Regions from separate parts of the Brevibacillus borstelensis genome, predicted to be linked through region 1. Evidence: riboswitches for the same ligand, from Rfam matches in the RefSeq annotation. Region 1 holds a riboswitch; each other region holds the start of a gene.
What was found. A riboswitch is a leader RNA that binds a small molecule or an ion and turns the genes downstream of it on or off. The one in region 1 is predicted to bind lysine.
Positions count from the first base shown of each region.

Region 1 (4,732 bases):
TCGAGCGGCTTGGCACGGAGGCGTAGCTGTAGTGTGAACAAAAGCCCAAATGGCCGAATCGGCCGAACAAATTGCCCAGCCAAACGCCGAACCGAATTATTGAACCGATTTTCTGAATTGCAACCGTCCAGATTAAGTGATGCTGCCGCTCCTACGTCGTCTCCAGCTCCTCGGCGGTAATGGCAAAGATCAGGTGATCCTCCCATTTACCGTTGATTTGCAAATAGCGAAGCGACAGTCCTTCTTCGCGAAATCGGTTTTTCGCAAGAACCTTGATCGAGCCTGTATTGCGCGGCATGACCGCAGCTTGAACCCGGTGAAGCTTTGCTTCGGTAAACGCAAATCGGATGACTTCTCCTACTGCTCTGGTCATTATTCCTTTGCCGTTATGAGATTGATCGAGGAAATAGCCGAGTGTAGCGTTTTGCCAGGCTCCGCGCACGATATTGGAGAGGTTGACGCGGCCGACGAGGGTTTGATCAGGGCCGACGAAAATGCCGAACGAATAGCCTGTCCCTTCGCGAAAGCTTCGCTCTGCCTCCTCCAACTGCTGGTACTGCGCTTCAATTGTGTAAAAAGAAGCGGGGCGGATGGGTTCAAAAGGCTGCAGAAATTGGTGGTTTTGTTGCCGCAAAGAGGCCAGGGCAGGGGCATCGCTTGCAGACAAGGGACGAACAAGAAACGCAGAAGGTGCAAACATCTTCAGGTTCAGCCTCCTATTCACATATAGGGTGGATGGAAAGTTTAGCATGAATCAGGACTGTTGAAAAGAGGGAAAAGGGAGTCGCTGACAATGCCGTCCAGCAGGAGCGGCCCACTCTCGATTCAACAGTTGCCACCGGGTACGGAATTTGGTACAGTACAGGGTAAGTAAAGCTGAACAATTGCATATTGCCTTCTAAATAGAGGCGCGCTGCGGATGAGTACTTCTTTTCATCAGGAATGGGGAAAGGGAAGAGGAGAAAAGGCCAAAGCGCCGAAGTTCTGGCCGCATCCCCATTGGCGGCAGGGCTGGGGTGCTCGTGAATAATGATCATCCTGTCATAGGAGAAGTTTCTCTTATGGAGCGCTATTTACGTTTGCTTGTCCGGTATCAAAAAGCAATGAGTATAGCGTTTGCACTCATTGCTTTTTCTACATTCATTTCAAGAAAAGTGGAGGAGAAGTACTGTGAACATGATGGATGCCAATGAAATTATCTCGTTTATTCAAAAAAGCGAAAAGAAAACGCCTGTAAAGGTATACCTCAAAGGGGATTTGGACGGCATCGACTTCGGTCCCAGCGCAAAAGCCTTTTTGAACGGCGGCACGGGAGTCGTTTTCGGGGAGTGGAAGGAAATCCAGCCTGTTCTGGAGCAGCATGCGGATAAAATCGCGGATTATGTAGTGGAGAGCGACCGCCGCAACTCTGCGATTCCGCTTTTGGATACAAAAAACATTCAGGCACGCATTGAGCCAGGCGCAATCATTCGCGACCAGGTGAGCATCGGCAACAACGCTGTCATCATGATGGGAGCTTCCATCAACATCGGAGCCGTCATCGGAGAAGGCACCATGATCGACATGAACGTCGTCGTCGGCGGACGCGGAACGATCGGGAAAAATTGCCACATCGGCGCAGGTGCTGTCATTGCCGGCGTGATCGAACCGCCATCTGCGTCTCCGGTCGTTATCGAAGACGATGTCGTGGTAGGAGCAAATGCGGTCATTTTGGAAGGGGTTCGCGTCGGAAAAGGCTCCGTTGTAGCCGCAGGAGCTGTCGTTATCGAGGACGTTCCGCCGAATGTGGTAGTAGCTGGTACGCCCGCACGCATTATCAAGCAAATCGACGAAAAGACACGCTCCAAGACGGAGATCAAGCAGGAGCTGAGACAGCTGTAAGGGAGAGGGTAGGCATGGACTGGCGTTCGCTTGATCAACAATACATCGTCTCTACGTACAAAAGACTGCCGATCGCTATCGCCAAGGGCGAGGGAAATTACCTCTACGACACGAATGGCAAGGGATATCTCGATTTGTTTACCGGACTTGCCGTAAACGTGCTCGGCCACTCTCACCCGCGGATTATTCAGGCCCTGCGGGAGCAAGGGGAGCAATTTTTGCACATCTCCAATATTTTCCTCAATCCCCCTGCGATCAAGCTGGCGCAGAGGCTGATCGAGCATACCATCCCGGGGAAAGTCTTCTTTACCAATTCCGGAGCAGAAGCGACCGAGGCGGCTATCAAGCTGATTCACAAATGGACGGCTGCCGAAGGTACGGGACGCTCAGGCATCGTGGTTCTGTCCAACAGCTTTCACGGCCGGACATTGGGAGCTCTTCGCCTGACCAGACAGCCTCACGTCTATCAGGATTTTCCTCAGCCCGATTTTCCGGTCTATGAGCTGAAGGCAGGAGACATTGATCAGCTTCGCGCTGTCTGTGAGGAACGCCGTCCTGCTGCCGTTTTGATGGAGCCGGTGCTGGGCTCGGGCGGTGTCGTCCCTCTGGCTGAAAGCTATTTGCAGGAAGTGGCGGCGATCTGCCAGGCGACAGGCACTTTGTTTGCAATGGATGAGATTCAGACAGGAATGGGACGGACAGGCAAATTATTCGCTTTTCAACACGCTGCTGTGACACCGGACCTCATTCTTTTTGCCAAAGGAGTAGGGGGCGGGCTTCCGCTCGGGGGTGTCATCGCAGGCGAAAAACTGCAAGACTTGTTCAAGCCGGGTGATCACGGCACCACGTTTGCGCCGTCACCGCTCTCTGCCGCCTTGGGGAATGCAGTTCTGGACGAACTGTTGGACGCAGCGTTCCAAAGTCAATTGCAGGATGTGACGCAATACCTGTGGGATCGTTTGGAAGATCTGCGGGCAGCCTTTCCTGAGCAGCTGCAATCGCTTCGCGGAAAGGGAATGATGGTGGGAATCCCGCTCTCGGTTTCACCGGAGGAAGTAAGCCGGCTTCAGCAAAATTTGCTGGAGGAGGGGATTTTGGTCGATGTTACGCAAAAAACCATTGTCCGTTTGCTCCCGCCGCTTACGCTGACCCGCGGAGATGTCGATCGTTTTATGGAAGCCTTCACCCGCGAAATGAGCCAGTTGGCGGCCGGAAAGGAGGCGTAGCAGCGTGAGTGTTTCGACGTTTGTCCGTATCCGCAGAGATCTGCATCAAATTCCCGAGCCCGGGTTCGCGGAGTTCAAGACACAGCGTTACCTGCTCGATTATCTGGAGCAGCTCCCTGCAGAGCGGTTTGAGCTCAAGACATGGAAGACAGGCATTCTCGTAAAAGTGGCAGGCCGCAATCCGAAAAGAACGATCGCCTGGCGCGCGGACATGGACGGGCTTCCCATCACGGAAGAGACCTCCTATCCATTCCGCTCCAGGCACGAAGGGTATATGCACGCATGCGGACACGATATGCACATGGCGATTGGCCTCGGCATTCTGACGCATTTCGTCCATCATCCCATTGACGACGATCTCCTCTTTATCTTCCAGCCTGCAGAAGAAGGACCTGGCGGAGCCAAGCCGATGATGGAGAGCGAGGAGTTTGGAGAATGGCGGCCGGATTGCATTTTTGCCCTGCACATCGCTCCAGAGTATCCCGTAGGCCATATCGCGACAAAGCCAGGCATTCTGTTTGCCAACACATCCGAATTGATGATTGATCTGGTCGGAAAAGGCGGACACGCGGCATTTCCGCATAAGGCAAACGACATGGTAGTCGCGGCAAGCCATCTGGTGACCCAGCTGCAGTCGGTCATCTCCCGCAATATTGATCCGCTGGATTCGGCTGTCATTACGGTCGGGAAGATTGAGGGAGGTACGCGGCAGAACATCATCGCGGAGAAGGCAAGACTGGAAGGGACGATCCGGACGTTTTCCACCGATTCCATGACCCGGGTGAAGGACCGGATTGAAGCCCTGGTCAAAGGGGTGGAAGCGGGATTCGAGTGCAAGGCCGAGATCGATTACGGCTGCGGCTATGCTCAGGTGTACAATCACGAGGAAATGACCCTTCAGTTTATGGACTGGGTGAGGGGAAATCTGCCCGACGTCACCCTTGTACACTGCGCGGAAGCGATGACCGGTGAGGATTTTGGCTTTTTCTTGACCGAAATTCCCGGATTCCTGTTCTGGCTGGGAGCGGATACCCCTTATGGACTTCACCACTCCAAGATCGAGCCGGATGAGCAGGCGATTGAAGTCGCCATCGACGTAGTGACCCGATATTTTACATGGCTCTCCGATCAGCAGGCATGACCGGATAAAACATGTGGATAAAAGCAGGAAAACGACCTCTTGGGGGTCGTTTTTCTATTGTTTGGACATGATGTGACGTGCCTATTCCCGCCAAGCAGGCCATAGCTGTGGATGATGTGGATTTTGTGGATATCGCAGAAAAAACTTCGCGGGGCACCACAACTATTTGCTTGCTTGGGCGTATAAGAATATGGAAAGAAACACTGAGGAAAACAAGCGCTGAAGCGCAACGATACTGGAGGATTGAGTCATGAAAAAAAGGTGGTTGTCTGCCCTGTTGGTGCTGACGGTTGCAGGTGTAGGGAGTACGGCCTTGGGCGAAGGCGCAATGCGCATTTTTCTGAGCGGCGAGCGCATTGTAAGCGATCTGCCCGGGTCTACGGCTTCTTCCATGGAAGAATTGGTGAATCGCTTGGGTGGATTCACAGAGTACGATCAGCGCTCGGGCAAAATGGAAATTATCAAGCCTAATGTGAATGTGCTT
Region 1 covers NZ_CP144922.1:2,280,360-2,285,091, forward strand. Annotated here, with positions in the region: gene V5G20_RS10605 (EcsC family protein) at 1-26, shown strand, start outside; gene V5G20_RS10610 (GNAT family N-acetyltransferase) at 152-700, opposite strand; lysine riboswitch at 896-1,080, shown strand; gene dapD (2,3,4,5-tetrahydropyridine-2,6-dicarboxylate N-acetyltransferase) at 1,171-1,881, shown strand; gene V5G20_RS10620 (aspartate aminotransferase family protein) at 1,896-3,107, shown strand; gene V5G20_RS10625 (N-acetyldiaminopimelate deacetylase) at 3,112-4,248, shown strand; gene V5G20_RS10630 (hypothetical protein) at 4,499-4,732, shown strand, end outside.

Region 2 (4,732 bases), 2.4 Mb from region 1:
TTTGGACATGGCTGTTCAAATGAACGTCATAGCTGCCTTGCGACCTGTCAAAGCCGGGCTCAAGCGGGACCAGTGTCTCCCCTTTTACCGTCAGATTTTGCAGGTAGGCGTTGTCGCTTGGCTGCGGGGCGAGCTGAAAGTCCAGTATAGCGGTGTCTCCTGCCTCAAAGTTTTCAATCAGCTTGAGCTGCGGGATGTACCCGTCCTTGGCCGCTTCCACAGAGACCAGACCTGCGGGGACATCCTGGAGGATGTACTCGCCTTTCGCATTCGTCACTGCCGAAACAATTCCCCCGGCAGATACGACAGCACCCGCGAGCGGCTTGGGAGGCGAGCCCGAATCCGTAACCTTGCCTTTGATCGTACCGGTGTGCTTGTACTCTCCGAGATTGATCAGCAGCTTGACAAAATCGATGGCTGCGCCGTCTCCGTACGGATTTCGCGTCGTCTTGTCATCGAGAAGGATGGTCAGGCTTCCGTCCTTCAAGAGCGGCAGGTATTCATCCGGAATTTGGACGCTGATCAGCTTTCCGATCGGCCCATGCTGGTTGAGCGAGTTGATAACGTTCTCCAGAAACGGCGCCCGGACGCCGTTCAGCTCGGCTGTATATTTGACCCGCCCCGGATACTTCCGCGGCTGATAGTCATTGATGAACATCTGGAGAATGGCCCCTTCGATCGGGGTGTTTTTCGTGTCAAAGGTTACCTTGATGGGAACGACCGGATTGGCTGTCTTGCTGTAATTGTTTCGGGTATAGCCGTCCGCCACATGATCATTGGCATCATTTTTGGGGTTCCGCAAATCCGGATATTGAAAGGAGCTGATCACCATCAGCTGGTCCGTTCCTGCCGGATCGGTCGGCTGGTGAGTTACTTTCGGATATGGGGCCCCTGTGCTTTTTCCCGAAAATGGATCGTAGCCGTTCGGCCAGCCTCCGCCCAGATTGTCGATATCCCCGACCCGGACCATCAGATCGGCCTCTGTCGTATCGTACTTTACGGCATACGGCTTGGACCAATCCCCGTTTAACGGATCGTTCGTGCGATTTACCGCCGACGCAGCCATAGCAGGACTGCTTGTCCATTCCAGCGAAAAACCGGTAAAGCAGATCAGAAATGCGAGGCACATCAAAAACAGTCGATGCAGACTCCGCTTCATGAAAACGGCTCACCTCTTTCCTTTATTTGCGTTCGAGCTATGCAGTGTCTTTGAAGGGAAGACATCTAACATTCCTAATTATGGTACTATTTTACCATGAATAAAGACTCAGATGACTAGATGGTTTTTGTAGCATCTGTTACACATTTTTTTGCAGCCTGCGATCCCATTAGCTGTCATATCCACACCATAATCTTCATACTGTCAGAGCATGGCCCTCTTTTCCTTCGTACCCTTCTCCAGCTTCGATAAACCAAAAATAATAGACCGTCGCGATGTCCCGGACCTCACTGCCACAAAATCACACTTGATTTTAAAGGAAAAACCCATATACTTGAACCATAACATAATCTCATAGCAATTATCCTCATCAGACACGATGAGGATAGAGGTCGCGGCTTTTATATTATTCTGTACGAGATCCAGAGAAGATTGATGACTCCAGAAGAAGGAAAAGCTGCCGAAGTCTGCCGTGTATTCTCTGTACACACAGGCTGGGGCTGTACCCGACAAGGGACAGAACTGTCACGTTTGCCAGCCGAGCAAGCGTGGTGTGCTATCTTCCGTGAAGGCTTGGTGGGGATTGGATCATACCGCCCTTTTGCCGTTTTTGGCTTGTGGTGGTATTTTTATTTCCGGCCTTCCTTCCCGCAAATCAAGAGAAAGGTCGTGTTTTTATTTTATGTCTTCCAATCAATTGCAACGCGGATTGAAAGCCCGTCACTTGACGATGATCGCCATCGGCGGATCGATCGGTACCGGACTTTTCCTGGCGAGCGGCGGCTCCATTCACTCTGCCGGTCCGGGCGGTGCTTTGGTTGCCTATATAGCGATCAGCCTGATGGTCTTTTTCCTGATGACGAGCCTCGGTGAGATGGCGGCGTTCATGCCGGTATCCGGCTCCTTCAGCACTTATGCGTCCAAATTTGTCGATCCGTCCCTCGGCTTCGCGCTCGGATGGAATTACTGGTACAACTGGGCGATCACGATTGCCGTCGAGCTTTCAGCCGGTGCGCTCATCATGAAATACTGGTTCCCGGACACGCCGTCCATTCTCTGGAGCGCGCTTTTCCTCGTCCTTATGTTTGGCTTAAATATGTTATCAGTAAAAGGATACGGCGAATCCGAATATTGGTTTTCCTTGATCAAAGTAAGTACGGTCATCATCTTTATCATCGTCGGCGTATTGATGATTTTTGGCATTATGGGCGGCGAAGCAGTCGGCTTCCACAACTTTACCAAGGGAGATGCGCCGTTCAGCGGCGGCTTTATGGCGATGCTCGGCGTCTTCATGATCGCCGGCTTTTCCTTCCAGGGAACCGAGCTGGTCGGGATTGCCGCAGGCGAGAGCGAGGACCCGGCCCGCAACATTCCGAAAGCCATCAAGCAAATCTTTTGGCGCATCCTGCTGTTCTATATTTTTGCGATCTTCGTCATCGGGATGCTGATCCCGTACGACAATCCGAATCTCATAAACAGCGACATTACGGACATTGCAGTCAGCCCGTTCACGCTGGTGTTTGAAAAAGCGGGGTTTGCCTTTGCCGCTTCTGTCATGAACGCCGTCATTTTGACATCCGTCCTCTCGGCGGGCAACTCCGGGATGTACGCGTCTACGCGGATGCTGTATGTTCTCGCCAAAGAAGGAAGAGCTCCCAAGCTTTTTGCCAAAGTGAACAGCCGCGGCGTGCCGACCAACGCCCTCCTGCTGACAACGCTTATCGGGATGTTTGCCTTTCTGTCCTCGCTGTTCGGGGATGGCACCGTCTACGTCTGGCTCTTGAATGCTTCCGGGATGTCCGGCTTTATCGCCTGGCTCGGGATTGCGGTGAGCCACTACCGCTTCCGCAAGGCGTATCTGGCACAAGGCTACGATCTGAAGCAACTGCCTTACCGGGCGAAATGGTTCCCGTTTGGACCGATCCTCGCCTTCATCATCTGCCTCATCGTCGTGCTTGGCCAAAACTACACCGCCTTTACCGGCGAGACGATCGACTGGGGCGGCGCACTTGTATCGTACATCGGCCTGCCGCTCTTCATCCTCGTCTGGCTGGGCTACAAATACACGAAAAAAACCAAGGTCGTTCCGCTGCACAAAGTGGATTTGACCAACGAGCAATCATAAGCGGCGGCTCTCCTGCTCTCCTGCAATGATGTGCTCACCATCCAACAGGCAAGGCCGGGATCAGCTCCCGGCCTTTTTCCATGCACGCCAATCTTATTTGGCAGAAACCTTTTGGACAAAACGTCCCATCCGCTCCAGCGCCTTTTGCAGCTGTTCCAGCGAAGTCGCATAGGAGCAGCGAATATGGCCCTTGCCGCAGTCGCCAAACACATCACCCGGCACCACTGCCACCTTTTCCTCCATCAGCAGGCGTTCGGCAAATTCGGCTGCCTCCAGGCCCGTAGAGCGAATGGAAGGAAACGCGTAGAAGGCTCCCTCCGGCTCATGGCAGGCCAGGCCGATGTCCTGAAACCCTTGAACGACGAAATTGCGGCGCTGACGGTAGCTCTCCACCATCCGCTCCATGTCTGCCTGTCCGTGACGCAGCGCTTCCAAGGCAGCCATTTGAGCCATTACCGGCGCGCACAGCATCGTGTACTGATGGATTTTCAGCATCCCCGCAAGCAGGTCGGGAGAAGCGCAGACATAGCCGAGCCGCCATCCCGTCATCGCAAATGCCTTGGAAAAGCCGGAAATCAAGATCGTCCGGTCCTTCATCCCCGGCAGAGCCGCGATGCTGTCGTGCATTCTTCCATAGGTCAGCTCGGCGTAAATCTCGTCGGAGATGACCAGCAGATCGTGCTTTTCAATCACCGGAAGCAGCTTGCTCCACTCCTCGGCAGTCATCGTGCTGCCCGTCGGGTTGTTCGGGTAGCAGAAGATAATCGCTTTGGTCCGCGGGCTGATGTGGGCTTCCAGCTCCTCCGGCGTCAGCTTGAATTGCTGCTCAGCGTTCGTCCGCAGGAAGACAGGCTCCCCGCCAGCCAGCCGGATAACCGGCTCGTATGATACGTAGCAGGGCTCGACCACCAGCACCTCGTCGCCCGGGTCGATGATGGCGCGCAGCGCGATGTCAATCGCTTCACTGGCCCCGACAGTGATCAGCATTTCTGTCTCCGGATGATACGAAACAAAGAAGCGCTCCTCCAGGTATTTGTGAATTTCTTTTCTGAGCTCCAACAGCCCGGCATTGGACGTGTAGGCCGTATAGCCCCGCTCCAGCGATGAGATGCATGCTTCCCGGACACGCCAAGGAGTGACAAAGTCCGGCTCCCCTACGCCGAGCGAGATGACGCCCTCCATCGAAGCCGCCAGATCAAAGAAGCGGCGGATGCCGGACGGCTTGAGCGAAGCAACAGTTTGCGACAGGCGGTTTCGTAACACAGTGTGCTGACTCATGGGGTGACCACCATCCTGCGGTCCTCATCCCGGTCCTCAAACTGGATGCCGTCATGCTTGTATCTTTTCAAAATAAAGTGCGTCGCTGTCGATACGACCGAATCCATCGTCGCCAGCTTCTGCGAAACGAATGCAGCCACTTCCCGCATCGTTTTGCCCTCCAGCACGAC
Region 2 covers NZ_CP144922.1:4,638,215-4,642,946, forward strand. Annotated here, with positions in the region: gene V5G20_RS22195 (cadherin-like beta sandwich domain-containing protein) at 1-1,159, opposite strand, end outside; lysine riboswitch at 1,538-1,726, shown strand; gene V5G20_RS22200 (amino acid permease) at 1,842-3,284, shown strand; gene V5G20_RS22205 (aminotransferase) at 3,378-4,562, opposite strand; gene V5G20_RS22210 (Lrp/AsnC family transcriptional regulator) at 4,559-4,732, opposite strand, start outside.
Region 2: it holds a riboswitch for lysine, as region 1 does, so the genes downstream of both, V5G20_RS22200 (amino acid permease) here and dapD (2,3,4,5-tetrahydropyridine-2,6-dicarboxylate N-acetyltransferase) in region 1, are expected to answer to the same signal.

Region 3 (4,732 bases), 1.8 Mb from region 1:
ATGGTTACGTAAGTGGCAATGCGTTGGGAACGCGGGCCGACAGTGATTCCCCAGTGAACGAGGAAAGACCAGATACCGTTGGAAAAGTGGAACACGGTGCTGAGAATCCCGATTGCGTAGAAAATGATCATTACAGGACTGCTCAGGATATTGGCCATCATGTCATAGTTGACTTCGGCACCCATCGCTTTTGGAATACGTGTCTCAAATACGTGCCATGCGATAAAGATGAGCGTGATAATACCTGTCAGGCGCTGCCACAGGAACATCTGGTTCCGGAATTGACTGAAGCTGCCGACGTTGTGCTTTGCTTGGAAAGCAATGTAGATCCCATACACAGCGTGGAACAGGATGGGAATGTAGATAAAGACAAATTCCAAGACAATCAAAAACGGAACATGTTCAATCAATCCTACGACCTCATTGAACGCTTCCGGTCCTCGGGTTGCCTGATAGTTCGCTGTCAAGTGGAACAAGAGAAACAGCCCGACTGGGAACAAACCGAGTAATGAGTGAAGCCTGTGACTCAAAAAGCTATGGCCTTTCGCCATACAGTGGTCCCCCTTTCAATTATATGTCGCGTCCTTTTCATAGAGCTTTTCTCCACTATCCTAACCCATTGCCACCATGGTTACACATAATCGAAGGGCGACTTTCTCCCTGGGCGTGGCAAATTGTGTCGGAATACGGAAAAAAGTTGGGCAAAACGTTGACCAAAACCAATTGTACTCCTGTCTTTATAGAGCGTCAAGACAATGAATAGACTAATTCTATTTTTAGAATGGACTAAAAAAATTTGCTATTTTCTATGAATCTGTCATATCTCGCTTCTCTTTCTCATATTACTATATCAAGTAACAAACCAGACCGCATTCTCTCGCAGGCCTCGGTGCAAAACCTTTGCAAAAAGGGACAAGCACCGGCCGCCTGTGCTAGAAAAGGAGGCATCCCGGTGAAAGAACAGGAACAACTCGGGGCACTGCTCCCCTCCCGTGTCATTACCGACATCGAACGCATTCACATGCCCTACCTGGGCTATCATCTGCTTCGCGAAAAACTGACAAGCACTCTTTTGGGAGAAAGCGAGCAAGCCATTCTCCACTGGCTGGGAAAAGACATTGGCCGTCAGATTCCGATCCAGTCCGCAGCGGGCCTCGTCATGCCTTTTATCAGGCTGGGCCTCGGCAAGCTGGATGTCCTGGAGGAGGGAGAGCGTCATTATCGATATCGATTGACGCACACGATTTTTTCATACATGCCGCCTGAACGAATTTTGCGCTCTCTGGCCCTGGAATGCGGAATCATTGCCGGAGCCGTCAACAGGTGGCAGGGCAGGGAGCCGGAGGTGCGAATGGAGCTGGCCGAGAAGGGGAGCGTCTTGATCTCTTTGGCTGTTTGAATGCGTGATTCTTCTGGTGCCATCACCTGAACAAAAGTCCCGGATCAGCTTCCCTATATTTATATAGAAGAAACAGGAAAATGGAATCAAATGCGCCTCGCTGCAATGAACAGCCAGACGGTCATATTTAACCCCCCTCTTCAACGAAAAGGGGGGAGGCGACTCTTGTATGTGGTTGTGCTTACAAACTGTGCACCACGGCTTCTTCGCTTACGTCCAAGCCGTAGGCCGTATGCAAGCTGCGAACTGCCAGTTCCGTAAGTTCTGCGGGAATCACGCAAGAAACCTTGATGTCGGAGGTGGATACCATTTTGATCGTGATGTCCTGCTCGGCCAAGACGCGGAACATCTCGGCGGCAACCCCCGGATTGTTCACCATGCCGGCACCGACGATCGATACCTTGGTCAGGCCCTCTTCATGATCGACTTTTTCAAAGCCAAGCCCTGCCTGATTGGAGGAGAGGGTTTCCAGCGCTTTTGGCAGGTCGCTGGCAGCCACCGTGAACGAGATGTTCGTCACGTCCGCATCATAGGAGCTTTGGATAATGATGTCTACGTTTACCTGGTTGTCAGCCAGCGTATTGAAGAGGCGGGACAGGGTTCCCACTCGCGCAGGCATGCCCACGACCGTCAGTTTTGCCACATCTTCATCATGTGCCACGCCGCTTACTACTCTTCCTGTTTCCATATTGGCAACCTCCTCTACGTACGTACCTTCTTCAGCCGTAAAACTGGATCGGACGACGAGCCGCACTTTGTATGTTTTGGCCGCTTCCACAGAGCGCGGGTGAAGAACACCGGCCCCCAGATTGGCCAGCTCCAGCATTTCGTCATATGAGATACTGTCCAGCTTTTGCGCGGACGGAACGACCCGCGGATCGGCCGTATACACGCCGGCCACATCCGTAAAGATCTCGCATCTGTCGGCATTCAGGCCGGCTGCAAGCGCTACGGCAGAAGTATCGGAACCGCCTCGTCCCAATGTGGTTATTTCTCCTTCGGCACTGACCCCTTGAAACCCTGCCACAATGACGACACGTCCCCGGGCCAGTTCCTTTTGAATCCGCTCGGTTTTGATTTCCGTGATCCGCGCTTTGCTGTGGATCGCTTCTGTTGTGACACCAGCCTGCCAGCCGGTGAGAGAAATGGCGTCATAGCCGCGCTGATGCAGAGCCATGGACAAAAGTGCGATGGAGACCTGTTCACCTGTCGCCAAGAGCATATCCATCTCGCGCTCCGAAGGGTAGGCGGAAATTTGTTTGGCCATATCCACCAGCACATCTGTCGACTTGCCCATCGCGGATACGACAATGACCATATCATGGCCCGCTTTTTTATATTCAATAATCCGGTCTGCTACTCGAAAAATGCGTTCAATGCTACCAACGGAGGTCCCTCCGTATTTCTGCACGATCAACCCCATGCGGCTTCTCTCCCTTTTCCTTGAATAGACCAATGTCTCTATGGATATTCTCTGTCGAAACGAAACGTTGCATGAGTCTTTTCCTTATCAAAAAAGGCAACGACAAGGAAAATACCTGCCGTTGCCTACGTAATAGACAATATCGGTTCCTCCTTCCCTGGACCACGCAAGCCGCTGGCACAAAGCATGACAGTACAGCCCCTGTCATCTACACGCAGCAGACTCGTGAGATAGCTCTCCATCCGGCAATGGGGTATTGCTCGGATGACAGTCCTGTATTTGTTCAACACAGGCCCAGCACGCAAGGAAGCGGGTCTTCCCTCCGTACTTCGGCGAATCCCCCTTTCCGCTACCCGTCAACGATCCCGATCTCAGGGTGGTACTCATGGTTTTCGCGCCTCTACCTCACTCCAATAAAGGGAAGTGAGGTTACATATTCTGTTTGAAAGGGATTATATCACGCAAAAGGCAACGGTTCAAATATTATTTTGAACAATTTCTCAGCTCACATCTTCCTGAGATGGGCGATAATCTCCCGGGCCAGCTTGTCGCCAATCCCGAGCTGCCTGAAATCCTCGACAGTCGCCTCTTTCATCTTTTTCAGCGAACCAAAATGCTGGAACAGAAGCTTGCGCCGTTTTTCGCCGATGCCGGGAATGTCGTCCAACTGGGAAGAGAGCATCGTCTTTGTCCGGGCCTGCCGGTGAAACGTAATCGCAAATCGGTGGACCTCATCCTGCACGCGCTGGAGCAGGTAAAACTCATAGCTGTCCCGCTTCAGCTCGACCGGCTCGGGCGGATTCCCGTAGAGGAGCTGGGCAGTCTTGTGCTTTTCATCCTTGGCCAGACCGCATACCGGGATGTAGAGCCCCAATTCATTTTCCAGCACATCCATCGCAGCGCTGATCTGTCCTTTGCCTCCGTCAATTACGATCAGGTCGGGCAGCGTCTGGTTTTCCTTCAGCAGGCGCGTGTACCGGCGCCGGACTACCTCGCGCATCGAGCCGTAGTCATCCGGCCCCTCGACGCTTTTGATCTTGAATTTCCGGTACTCTTTTTTGTCCGGGCGTCCATCCGTAAACACGACCATCGCAGAGACCGGCTCTGTCCCCTGAATGTTGGAGTTGTCAAACGCTTCGATCCGGTGCGGGGTTCCGATCCCGAGAATATGGCCCAGATTGTGCACAGCCTGAATCGTCCGGGCATCGTCCTTGGACATGAGCGCAAATTTCTCCTGCAGGGCGATGCGGGCATTCTCGCTGGCCATCTGCACCAGCTCCCGCTTTTTGCCGCGCTTCGGCGCATGCACCTTCACGCCCAGCCACTCGGCGAGCAGCTCCGGATCGCTTTCCTCCGGCAGCAGGATTTCCCGGGGGAGGGCATTCTGCTTGTCAAAGTAAAACTGGCTGACGTAGGACATGAAATCCTCTTTTTCGCCGCCGTAGTAAGGAAAAGAGGTCGTATCCCGCTCAATCATTTTGCCTTGCCTCATATAGAAAACCTGGACGCACATCCAGCCTTTCTCTACAGAAAATCCGATGATGTCGCGGTCGACCGTATCGGTGAAGGTCACCTTTTGCTTCTCCATGACCGCCTCGATGCTGCGGATCTGGTCACGGTACTCCTTGGCCCGTTCAAACTCCATATTCTCCGCCGCCTGCTGCATTTTCTCCGTCAACTGCTTTTTCATTTCCTCGTGGCCGCCGTCGAGAAAACGGGCAATCTCCTCGACCAGCCGCTGATTCTCCGCCGCCTCTACCTCGTACACACAAGGCGCCAGACATTGTCCCAAATGGTAGTAGAGACAGACCTGCTTCGGCATCGTTTTGCACTTGCGCAGCGGGTAGAGTCGATCCAGCAGCTTTTTCACCTCGGAAGCCGCGCCCGCGTTCGCGTACGGACCGAAGTAA
Region 3 covers NZ_CP144922.1:4,130,191-4,134,922, forward strand. Annotated here, with positions in the region: gene V5G20_RS19885 (succinate dehydrogenase cytochrome b558 subunit) at 1-551, opposite strand, end outside; gene V5G20_RS19890 (DUF2507 domain-containing protein) at 953-1,399, shown strand; gene V5G20_RS19895 (aspartate kinase) at 1,581-2,822, opposite strand; lysine riboswitch at 3,046-3,233, opposite strand; gene uvrC (excinuclease ABC subunit UvrC) at 3,328-4,732, opposite strand, start outside.
Region 3: it holds a riboswitch for lysine, as region 1 does, so the genes downstream of both, V5G20_RS19895 (aspartate kinase) here and dapD (2,3,4,5-tetrahydropyridine-2,6-dicarboxylate N-acetyltransferase) in region 1, are expected to answer to the same signal.

Region 4 (4,732 bases), 1.9 Mb from region 1:
ATGACATAGCAGCTTAAAGACATTTTTCCGGCATTTTCAAGAAGGCCCCAAAGCCAATTCAACTTCGTATATTGTATCATTCTTCCAATAATCGCCAAATACCCTACGGAAAGAAGGGGCGCGAATAAATAGCGAACAGGGAGATCAAAAACGCCTCCAGGGATAAAAATCAACAGGTTTAAAGGCAAGCCGATAAACATTCCCAGTTTGAAAAGCTTGTCGCGCTGTTTTTTGCCGTTCTCATCTTGAGAAAAGACCCCCGCACGCATGAAGCGAACGCCAAGCAAAAATAAAAAGACATTCATGGGAATCGTGAAGATCGCTTCCAATCTAAGCGGGACGAAATGAGACAGGCGATAATGGACTTGCTGCAGCCAAGAGCCGTCTCTATAAAGAGCGATGACTTCGTCAGAACCGCGCAGTGTCATATTGGCATCAATCAGACTAATCACCAGGATCCCCAGGATGGCAGTTGCATGCAGGCTTCCAAGCACTTTCATCGTTATGGATATCAAGCGGTCGCCGCCTTTGACGATGTAGGCGACGATCATTGCAGTTATGCCATAGCTCATTAAGATGTCATACTCCATGACCAGGGTAAAATGCAGCAAGCCTTCCAGGAATAAAAGCGAGGATACCCAAATATAGATTCCAGGCCAAGCGTTCCCTTTGCGAATGGCTTGCTGATATTTTAGCTCAAGTCCTACTCCAAACATGATTGTCAACAATCCCAGCAGCTTCCCGTTGACGAGAAATAACACGATCATCCTGATGAGATCGTCTTTTGCCCACCACCCAGAATAATCATATGTCGTAAGGTAGGTAAGATCCCCCAAATGGGCGAAAATCCATATGTTTGTCCCTAACGTCCCGAGGATTGCAAAGCCTCGCAGAATATCAAGAAGACGGATTCTTTCTTTGCGTTGTTCCATATCCCTCACCCTTTTGCGTATGAATTTCATGTAGTCTTAGTGTAGCCATGAAAAGAGCGAGGGAACATTCACACCTGTAAAGAGATGTTTATGACTCGTGTCATAAAGTTTGTAACAAGCAATCAAATCAAGCCGTTTGCTGGTCGGCCTCAGCTGGTGGAATTGGCTCAAGGCTGTTTTCCAAGGGACAGGAAGAGGATGGGAGTCCCCGCTATGGTAAGTAACAAATGATAAAATACGGGTGATGCTATGTTTATAAGGAGATTGGTACCGTTCGTCGTCTGTTTCCTGCTGGCTGCTTGTGCGAGCTCTACTGTAAGCATTGATAAAATAAAAAAACTGAGCTTTCAAGTATTCTTACCGGAGTCTCTGCCGGATGGTTATACTGAACAAAAAACGCTCTTGGATCTAAATGAAGGGTCTCTCTTAATCTCGTACGTAAACAGCGATACGTACATTGAACTTCTGCAAATGAAGAAACCAACATACGACTACCATCCGATGATCGAGTGGTACGCAAATAAAGGCAACAGTCAGAAATCCGATGATCGGTTTGAGATAGTCGGCAATTATGTGGTCGATATGGATAATTCGTTAAACAAACAAGGTGTGTGGGAAGCAGTATTTCTGCCGAAACAAGACTTGGACAGTCAGACGAAATACAACGAGCTTCGCTATTATCATCTGCAGTCAAACAGCAACGAAGAAGAGCGGAAAACATTCATGGAGAGCCTCGCCCCCATACATTGATGAGAGGAATAAGTCTTTTTGCGCATACAGGAACGCAAAAAATAGTCTGCCAGCATCATTTGGAGAAAAGACCCAGGTTGACAGAATTAACATAACATTGTAAACTCAAAAACATAATTGAATATGGACCTCACTTAAAACAGTGAGGTAGAGGTTGCGATATTTAACAGTCCTTGGCGGAGTTCGAGAAAGCGTTGATGCCAGGGAGAAGGAAATGTCGCCGAAGCTTGCAATATTTCTCGGTATTGCATTGCTGGGTCTGCAGTTAAGAGCTGCAGGACTGTCTCAATAAATGACCCGATTTATTGAGTTGTGCTATCTCATCTGGGAAAAGAGAGGTATTTGGGCAACTATGTTTGTAGTGCGACCTGAGTCTATCTCAGGTCGCTTTTTGCATTTTTTCAGCCAAAAAACCAGAAGCCAAAGGAGAAAATGAACCATGAAAAAACAGTCATCATTCATAGCTATGTTTCTATCCGCTGTACTTTTGCTCGCAGGATGTGGGGCAGGCGGAGGCAGCTCGCAATCTGCCTCAACCGATGAGGGAACATTCAAGGTAGGGATGGAAGCGGGATACGCTCCGTTCAACTGGACCCAAATGGACGATTCCAACGGTGCTGTGAAAATCGACGGCAATGCGGAGTACGCAGGCGGATACGATGTAGAAATTGCGAAAAAGATTGCGGATGGCCTGGGCAAAAAATTGGTCATCGTGAAAACGGAGTGGGATGGCCTTGTTCCTGCATTAACCTCCGGCAAAATCGATGCGATCATTGCAGGGATGTCTCCAACTGCAGAGCGCAAACAAACGATCGATTTCTCGGACAACTACTATAAATCCAATTTGGTCATGGTCGTGAAAAAAGGCGGAAAATACGAGAACGCTACTTCCATCCAGGATTTCAAAGGGGCAAAAGTGACTGCCCAATTGAATACATTCCACTATTCCGTGATCAATCAAATCGAGGGCGTCGTTCAGGAGCCTGCGATGGACAACTTCCCGGCGATGCGCGTAGCGCTTGAATCCGGAATGATTGACGGTTACGTCTCTGAGCGTCCGGAAGCCGTCAGTGCCTCCACGGCCAACCCGAACTTTGCCATGGTCGAGTTTACGGATGGATTTACGACCTCGGAAGATGATACGGCCATCGCTGTCGGCGTGAAAAAAGACAGTGAATGGACGAAAAAAATCAATGAGATTTTATCCGGCATTTCGGAGGAAGAGCGTACCAGGATCATGGATACAGCCATCAAAAATCAACCAGCAGCACAATAATCGCTTTCGAACCGGCTGCATCTCCATGCAGTCGGTTTTATGCGCATAGGGCAGGGGAGCTTCCCTGCATGAACGGAGGAGAACGATGAGCTTCGAGTGGATTGTAAAAATCATTTCCGAAAACTGGCCCATGTTCCTTCGCGGAGCGGGAATGACCCTATTCATCGCTTTGCTCGGAACGATTTTGGGAGCCATCATTGGCCTATTGATCGGGCTTATCCGGACGATCCCCGTTCCGGAGCGGGGAGCCAAAAGGGCGATTTTGAAAGCAGTCAATGCCATTCTAGCTACGTATATCGAATTTTTCCGGGGAACACCGATGATTGTGCAGGCGATGGTCATCTACTACGGTTCCGCCTTGGCGTTCGGGGTTGATATGGACCGGATTCTGGCCGCCGTCTTCGTCGTGTCGATTAATACGGGAGCGTACATGGCCGAGATTGTTCGCGGCGGGATTATTTCGATTGACAAGGGACAGTTTGAAGCAGCCCATGCGATTGGGATGAATCACGTTCAAACGATGATGAATGTCGTGCTGCCGCAAGTGATTCGCAATATCCTGCCGGCAACGGGGAACCAGTTTGTCATCAATATCAAGGATACTTCCGTACTCAATGTCATTTCGGTCACCGAATTGTATTTCACGACCAAATCGATTGCCGGGAATAACTTCAGATATTTCGAGTCCTTTTTTGTTGCGTGTGTGATGTATTTCATCATGACCCTGATCGTCACGAAAATTTTGCGCTATTTCGAAAGAAAGCTGGAAGGCCCGGACAATTACGCCGTAATGGCGAATCCCGTGCAGGCAGAAGGCAAGAAATAATCGAGGAAGGAGGCGAGCATATGGAGACCATCATAGAAATTAAACACGTCAACAAATACTTTGGCAGTCACGAGGTATTAAAGGACATCGATTTTTCGGTCAAAAAAGGAGAAGTCGTTACGATTATCGGTTCCTCCGGATCGGGCAAATCAACGCTGCTTCGATGCATCAATCTATTGGAAAAGCCGAGCGGCGGGGAAATTATGTATAAGGGTGAAAACATTTTAGACGAGAAGCACGACATTTTCACCTACCGCCGAAAGCTGGGCATGGTATTCCAGCAGTTTAACCTGTTCAATAATCACAATGTGCTGAGCAATTGCGTGGTCGGGCAAGTAAAGGTGTTAAAGCGATCCAAGGATGAAGCTGAAAAAGTCGCGATGAAGTATCTCAAAATTGTCGGGATGGACAAGTATGTGAACGCCAGGCCGAATCAATTGTCGGGCGGGCAAAAGCAGCGCGTGGCCATTGCGCGGGCTCTTTCCATGGAGCCGGATGTGATGCTGTTCGATGAACCGACATCGGCGCTTGACCCGGAAATGGTGGGCGAGGTGCTGAAGGTGATGAAGCAGCTTGCCGAATCCGGTCTGACGATGTTGATCGTCACGCATGAAATGGAGTTCGCAAAGGAAGTCTCCGATCGCGTGGTCTTTATGGACAAGGGAGTCATCGCAGAGGAAGGAAGTCCCGAGCAAATTTTCAACCATCCGACTCAAGAGCGGACGAGAGAATTCTTGAAGCGGACGTTGCGCAGCTCCTGAGTGTCCGATACGTTTCGGAATGTTGATACGTTCCAGAGTGTCTGATACGTTGCTGAGCGGTGAGCGTCTCCTGCACGCGCATCATTATAAAAAGAACGCAGTGAAGGCAGTTTTTACGCCAAAAGCCAGGTTCCTCCGGTGAGGGAGCCTGGCTTTTCGTATTTGTTATCACATTTGGCAAGTTCAT
Region 4 covers NZ_CP144922.1:341,568-346,299, forward strand. Annotated here, with positions in the region: gene V5G20_RS01790 (DUF418 domain-containing protein) at 1-932, opposite strand, end outside; gene V5G20_RS01795 (hypothetical protein) at 1,404-1,682, shown strand; lysine riboswitch at 1,823-2,008, shown strand; gene V5G20_RS01800 (transporter substrate-binding domain-containing protein) at 2,122-2,958, shown strand; gene V5G20_RS01805 (amino acid ABC transporter permease) at 3,044-3,784, shown strand; gene V5G20_RS01810 (amino acid ABC transporter ATP-binding protein) at 3,805-4,545, shown strand.
Region 4: it holds a riboswitch for lysine, as region 1 does, so the genes downstream of both, V5G20_RS01800 (transporter substrate-binding domain-containing protein) here and dapD (2,3,4,5-tetrahydropyridine-2,6-dicarboxylate N-acetyltransferase) in region 1, are expected to answer to the same signal.